Regions from separate parts of the Luteimonas sp. gir genome, predicted to be linked through region 3. Evidence: riboswitches for the same ligand, from Rfam matches in the RefSeq annotation. Region 3 holds a riboswitch; each other region holds the start of a gene.
The links. Region 3 has a riboswitch for cobalamin ahead of metE (5-methyltetrahydropteroyltriglutamate--homocysteine S-methyltransferase). Riboswitches for the same ligand answer to the same signal wherever they lie in the genome.

Region 1 (2,195 bases), 420 kb from region 3:
CACATAGCCCAGGTACGCGCCGACGCCGCCGCCGCCCTTGGAGACGCGGGCGATGTCGGTGTTGGAGTCGTAGATGCCCTGCAGCGAGTCGTCGACGGTGTCGATGAAGCACGATGACAGCTGGCCGCCGACCTTGCCGGCGTTCTGCAGCGTCGGGGTCGCGACGGTCATGTACAGGTTCGACAGCGCCCAGTAGGCCTCGCCGACGAGCTGCATGCGGCGCTCGCGGCCGCCGCGGGTCTCGTTCTGCATCAGGTACAGCGCAATCGTCAGCCAGCGTTCCTGCGGCAGCTCGAACACGGCGCGCGAGGTGTCGGTGGCCAGATAGCGCGTGGCCAGCAGGTACAGGCCGTTGTAGGCGAACAGCTTGTCGCGCTCGGGCTCGATCATGCGCCCGGCCTCCTGCAGCTCTTCCTTGGAATAGGCGCGCAGGATGTCGTTGGAATAGATGTTGCGGTCGGCCAGCGACTCCTGCAGGCCGACGTAGGAGCCGTACTTCTGCTCGGCGTCGTAGAAGCGGTTGCGGCTGGCGCGCTTGTATAGGCGGTGCAGGTACAGGCGGGCGGCGAAGAACTCCCACTCCGGTGCGGTGACATCGACGCGGGCCTCGGCCTCGCGGATCAGATGGTCCACCAGGTCGTCGGCGTTGACCGCGTCCTTGCGCTCGACGAAGCCGAACACGCTGCGCTTGTAGTCGGTGATGTCGAGCTGCGGGAACTCGCCATGGACGCGGTCGATGCTGCGCTCCAGGCGCGCGCGGTCGTACGGGATCCGGCGGTTGCCGGCTTCCTTGGTGATCCAGGTGGAGACGTCGGTGTCGACGTCGGGGGTTTCAGCAGTTGCGGTATGCATGGCAGCGCTCGGGGGCGGCGGCACCACGTCGTCGGCGTCGACGGCGGACGGCGCCACAGGGGTGGGGGAGGCGATCGGGGTCGGGGGCGCGTCTGCGGGCGTCGAAGGGGCGGTCGAGACGGTGTCGTGGCTGGTCATGCGTCCTCTCTCTTGGTGTCCAGTGCATTCGCGCACGCCCCGGCCCGCCCGCGTCGGGTCCGGTGGCTGCGGACGGCTCGGTTGCGACGGGTGCGTCGCGAAACGGCGACGGCGGTGCCGTCGGGTTCCGCGCCGCGGACCCGCCCCTGTGCAGAGCGTCCACAGCCGCGAACCGCGCGTCGTGCTTTCGCGCGGCTGTCGGCAGGGTACGGACTCATGGGCGAAGGCAGGCCTTCGGTCCCACCGCGTACCGGATCGCTCCGGTGCTGGGCGGGGACGTTCCCAATTACCGCTGCGGGGGCAGCACCGGACTGGCGTGGGGCGTCACCGGCTTCCCGTTTTTCATCCACAGGCTTTGTGGGCCGCGGAACCGACGGGCCCAAGATAGTGGGGTCCCCCCGCAGCGTCAACGCTAAATGTGGGGCGAAGGCGCGGAGCCGCGTCAGGCCGGCAATCGCGCGGTCTCAGCAGCCGGCCGGGTGCGGGGCGATGCAGATCCGGCTGCGCCAGGCAACCCTGCAAGACGCCTATTCAGCCTCGGCGACCGCCATTCGGGCCGCCCCGGCGGTCGCCGTCGCCCGCGACCAGCGCCGCCAGTCGGGGGCCGGAATCGGCAGCGGCTGGTCGTGATCGAGCAGCCGGCGCAGGTCCACCGCGGCGTAGTGCGGCGCCAGTGCCTGGACCAGCGCGAAGCCGAAATCGCGCAGGACCCGGTCGCGGCGCAGCAGCACCCAGGTGATGCATTCGGGCAGCAGGCCGTCCTCGACCGGCGGCGCGACCAGGCCGTCGTCGAGGTCGGCGCCCATCTCGTCGACGATCCCGACCCCCAGGCCGGCGTGCACATAGGTGCGGATCAGTGCGCCATCGCGCGCGGTCACCGCGAGCTCGGCGCGCAGGTCGGCGGCCGCGAACGCGCGCTGCAGCGACGAAGCGGGCTGCCGGCTCGATTCGTAGCTCACCAGCGGCACGCCGACCAGATCGCGCAGGCCGATCGGGCGCGGCAACGCGGCCAGCGGATGACCGGCCGGTACCAGCACCCGCCGGCCCCAGCGGTAGAGCGGAATCGCCACCAGGCCCGCGGGCGGGGCGCCGGTGCCGCTGAGGATCGCCAGGTCGGCATGGTGTTCGGCCAGCAGCCGCAGCGACTCGGCATCGCCGCCGGGCACCACATGCACCGCGACCTCGGGCCAGTCGCGCTTGAGTGC
Region 2 (2,195 bases), on a different contig from region 3:
GGCATGCAGCGCGTGGCCTTCCAGGCGCAGCGCGTCGGTCAGCTGGACGCCGGCGCGCAGGTTCAACGAGCGGTTGCGGTAGCCGTCGCGGTCGGGCTCTTCGACGAAGCACCCCTGGAGCAAGGCCGACGAGCCGCGGCAGGCATCGATGCCGTCGGTGCGCTGGAACGCCGCGTCGACGCCGAACCAGCCCCGGCCGCTGCGGCCGCCGATGCCGGCGCTGGCTTCGCGCAGGCCGTGGCTGCCGGCGCCGATCCGTGCATGCGGCGAGATCGCGCCGTCGTGGCGGCGGGTGAAGATCTGGATGACGCCACCGATCGCCTCCGAGCCGTAGAGGCTCGAGCGCGGGCCGCGCACGATCTCCACGCGCTCGATCTGGTCGACCGGCAGGTCCTGGATCGCCGGCATGCCGGCAGTCGCGCTACCGATACGCACGCCGTCGACGAGGACCAGCACATGGTCGGATTCGGCGCCGCGCAGGAAGATCGAGCTCAGCTTGCCCGGGCCGCCGCTGTTGCCGATCTGGATGCCGGCGCGGCCACGCAGCAATTCGGGCAGGTCGCGCGCCTGGCTGCGCTCGATGGCCTCGCGGTCGATGACCTGTGCCGGCACGAGGGTGTCGGCCAGCGCGGTCTGGGTCCGGTTGGCGGTGACGAGCACGGCGTCGAGTTCGCCGGGGGCGGCGAGCGCCGACGGGGCGAGCAGGGCAGTGGCGATCGCCACGGTCAGGGTGCGGAACGGCATTGCGGTCTCCTTGCGCGCGCGCATCGAGCGCGCGGCGGGCGGGCGGGCGAAGATCGCGGGAACGGGCGCGCACGGACCGCCGTCCAGGCGCAGAGGCGCCCGGAACGTCGTCGCAATGCCCGCCGCATCGCAATCAGGTGGAACTTCGAGGCCGGTCTCCGGACTTGCGTGTGGGCGTTCCAGGCCCGGGCGTCGCGCCTTCCCGTGCACAGGGCACAGTGGCGAGAAGCGACGCTTGCACACGCTTACCGTTGCGGGGGCAGTGCCGGAATGGGGCGCCTCGCGACGCCCGTCACCGGCTTCCCGTTTCAACCCGGGCAGGCCGGGTCACCGCGAAGCAGGCGCGATTGTACGCCAGCGTTTCGCCGGCTCAGCGCTCGGTGTCGCCTGGCATCGCGTCGTCGCGATCGGCCGCGTCGTGCACGATCGTGGTGACCGGGCCGGCCGCGGTCCGTGCGCGCGGGTCGGGCAGTTGTGCGGTCGCCGCTTCGGCGGCCTCGGCCAGTTGCAGACGACGCGCCTCTGGGACCTCCTGCCAGTGGCAGTCCAGCAGCGCGCCCTCGATCGAGTACAGCAGGTTGAGGCTGGGCCGAAAGCCCGCCCGTCGCACGCGCACGAAGGCCTCGACCGCGCCCGCTGCCTCGAGATCCTCGCGCGTGCGCAGCCCCACCTGCCGCAGCCACGCCGCCGACCTCGGTCCCAGGTTGCGCAGCTTCGGCGTGCTCAACGCGCGTGCTCGACGTAGAGCTGTGCGAGCGCTTCGAGCCCGGCCTGATCGTCGGCGTCGAACCGAGCCGGCAGCGGGCTGTCGAGATCGAAGACGCCAATCAGACGGTCGCCGTCGACCAGCGGCACGACGACTTCCGATCGCGACGCGGCATCGCAGGCGATGTGGCCCGGAAACGCATGCACGTCGTCGATGCGCTGGGTCTGCCGGGTGCGCGCCGCGGCACCGCACACGCCCTTGTCGAGCGGAATGCGCACACAGGCCGGCAGGCCCTGGAACGGCCCGACGACCAGTTCGGCCCCATCGTAGAAATAGAAGCCGACCCAGTTGAGGTCCGGCAGGGCGTGGTAGACCAGCGCCGAGAGGTTCGCGGCATTGGCGATGGGATCGGATTCGCCGTGCAGCAGGGCGCGGGCCTGCGCGGCGAGCGCGGCATACTGGTCGGCCTTGCTGCCGCTCAGAGGTGTGGAAGTGAACATGTCGCGCAGTGTAGCAGCGGGGTCGCACCCGCCCGGCCGCGCCGTCGCAGGCGTCCCGATAGGCGCACCGGTATGAGCGCGCGCACGTGCCTGGTCACCGGGACCGATACCGGCATCGGCAAGACCCACGCCAGCGTGGCGCTGCTGCAGGCCTTGCGTGCCGATGGTCGCCGCGCGGTCGGGATGAAACCGGTCGCCAGCGGCTGCGATTGGCAGGACGGTGGCTGGCGCAATGAGGATGCGCT
Region 3 (2,195 bases):
GCGTCTGCGGGAACGAGCCGATCGTGGTCGTGGGCCACAGCGGCAGCGGGCGCAACGCATCCTGCGCGGCTCGACGCGCGGCATAGGGCGTCGCGCGACGCGACGCGGACGCATCGAGTGCGGCCACCCGCGCGGCGACCGCCGGCCGCTGGACGCGGGGCGAGGCGCGCCGCGCGGCGATCGCGTCGCGCGCCTGGGCCAGTGCCGGCTCGGCGGCGTCAGGGTCGGCCAGGGCGTCGGCCAGCAGGCGCAGTTCGTCGAGTTTCTGCCGGGCGAAGGCCAGCCAGCTGCGTAGCTCGTCATCCAGCGCGGTCTCGTCCGCCAGGTCGACCGGCACGTGCAGCAACGAACACGACGGCGCCAGCCACACCGGATCGCCGCCGCGCGCGCTGATCGCATAGCGCGCCAGCACCAGCGCATCGTCCAGCCGCGTGCGCCAGATGTTGCGGCCGTCGACGAGCCCCAGCGACAACGTGCGCCCGGCCGGCAGCGCGCCGAGCACCGCATCGAGTTGTTCGCGCCCGCGCACCAGATCGACATGCAGGCCGTCGACTGGCAAGGACGCGGCCAACTGCAGGTTGTCGTCCAGCGCCCCGAAGTAGGTCGCCAGCAGCAGCTTCGGTCGCGCGCCCTGGGCGAGCGCGGCGTAGGCCCGGCCGTAGGCCGCACGCACCGCAGGGTCGAGGTCGAGCACCAGCGCCGGTTCGTCGATCTGCACCCAGGCCGCACCGGCGACCTGCAGCCGCGCCAGCAACTCGGCGTACACCGGCAGCAGCGTATCGAGCAGCGCGAAGCGATCGCTGCCGTCGACGGTCTTGGACAGCCACAACAGCGTGACCGGCCCGAGCAGCACCGGCCGGGTCTCGATGCCCTCGGCCTTGGCTTCTAGATATTCGCGCACCGGCTTGTCGTCGCGCAGCGCGAAGCGCTGGCCGGCCTGCAGTTCGGGCACCAGGTAGTGGTAGTTGGTGTCGAACCACTTGGTCATCTCCAGCGCATGCAGGTCGACCCCGTCCTGTTGATGACCCCGCGCGAGCGCGAAGTAACCGGCCAGCGGATCGGCATCGGCCAGCGCGCGGTAGCGCTCGGGGATCGCGTCGACGCCGAAGGCGGCATCGAGCACCTGGTCGTAGAGCGAGAAGTCGTTGCTCGGTGGCGTGGCGACGCCGGCCTCGCGCTGCAGGCGCCAATGGCGCAGGCGCAGCTCGCGCGCCACTGCCTGCAACTGCGCGGCGTCGGCCTCGCCGCGCCAGTGACGTTCGACGGCGCGCTTGAGCTCGCGTTTGCGGCCGATGCGGGGAAAGCCGAGATTGGTGATGCCGGTCATGGTGGATGCGTCCTCAATGCGTGGGATTGAGGAACGAAGGGCCCGCATGGCGTGCACCGCGCCTGCGCGCGCCCGCCTGCCACACGGCCGACCTTCGCCCCCTCGGGCGAACCGGGGCCTGCGTGCGGACGTGCGGGACCGGCCGCGACAAGCGCGGCGCGATGCCCGTGCACCTCCCCGCGGAGGCCCCAGGTCGTACGTGCGCGCCTGTCGGTGCGCACGGCCAAGGCAGGTCTTCGGGCTCATGGACGGGCCACCTGCGAGGTGGTGGGCCTACTGCCCGTCGCTTCCCGGCCCGGACGGGCGCCAGTGCGTTGACGGGGGTCGTTTCCAGTTACCGCTGCGGGGCAGCGCCGGAATTGCCGCCATGCGGCGCACCGGCTTCCCTTTTAATCATCGCTTCATTCGCATGAAGAGATGAACCTTGGCGGCGACACGGTAGCCCCGGCTGCACGGGCGGTCAAGCGGGCGTGGCCGCGGCGGCCCGCTCCCGCGCATCGGCCTCGTCGGCCAGGCGATCGACCAGCGCATCGACCGCGGCCTCGGCGCGCGCGATCGAGGCCGCAAGCCGGGCATCGGCGAACTCGTCGTATTCCACCGCGACCCGGTCGACGTCGGTGATGCCCATGTAGCGCAGCGGCGTCATCACGCCCTGCTCGACCAGGTTGTCGCCGGCGTTGCGACCACCGGGGTCGTAGTCGTGATCGCCGCGCGCACCCAGCAGCACGGCGCGGCGGCCCTGACCGGCCAGCATCGGCCAGTACGGCGCACCGGTGCGCGCGCGATCGAAACCGAAGGTGCGGCCCACGCGCACGATGTTGTCGATCCAGGCCTTGACCGGCGCGGGCATGCCGAAGTTGTACATCGG

Region 1: it holds a riboswitch for cobalamin, as region 3 does, so the genes downstream of both, WAF18_RS00565 (ribonucleoside-diphosphate reductase subunit alpha) here and metE (5-methyltetrahydropteroyltriglutamate--homocysteine S-methyltransferase) in region 3, are expected to answer to the same signal.
Region 2: it holds a riboswitch for cobalamin, as region 3 does, so the genes downstream of both, btuB (TonB-dependent vitamin B12 receptor) here and metE (5-methyltetrahydropteroyltriglutamate--homocysteine S-methyltransferase) in region 3, are expected to answer to the same signal.

What each region holds. Positions count from the first base shown of each region.
Region 1 covers NZ_JBBAXQ010000001.1:120,460-122,654, reverse strand. The annotation lists gene WAF18_RS00565 (ribonucleoside-diphosphate reductase subunit alpha) at 1-990, opposite strand, end outside; cobalamin riboswitch at 1,173-1,380, opposite strand; gene WAF18_RS00560 (LysR substrate-binding domain-containing protein) at 1,518-2,195, opposite strand, start outside.
Region 2 covers NZ_JBBAXQ010000013.1:13,755-15,949, forward strand. The annotation lists gene btuB (TonB-dependent vitamin B12 receptor) at 1-744, opposite strand, end outside; cobalamin riboswitch at 876-1,094, opposite strand; gene WAF18_RS14780 (TfoX/Sxy family protein) at 1,115-1,471, opposite strand; gene WAF18_RS14785 (GAF domain-containing protein) at 1,468-1,950, opposite strand; gene bioD (dethiobiotin synthase) at 2,023-2,195, shown strand, end outside.
Region 3 covers NZ_JBBAXQ010000001.1:544,192-546,386, reverse strand. The annotation lists gene metE (5-methyltetrahydropteroyltriglutamate--homocysteine S-methyltransferase) at 1-1,327, opposite strand, end outside; cobalamin riboswitch at 1,537-1,769, opposite strand; gene WAF18_RS02455 (NAD(P)H-dependent oxidoreductase) at 1,788-2,195, opposite strand, start outside.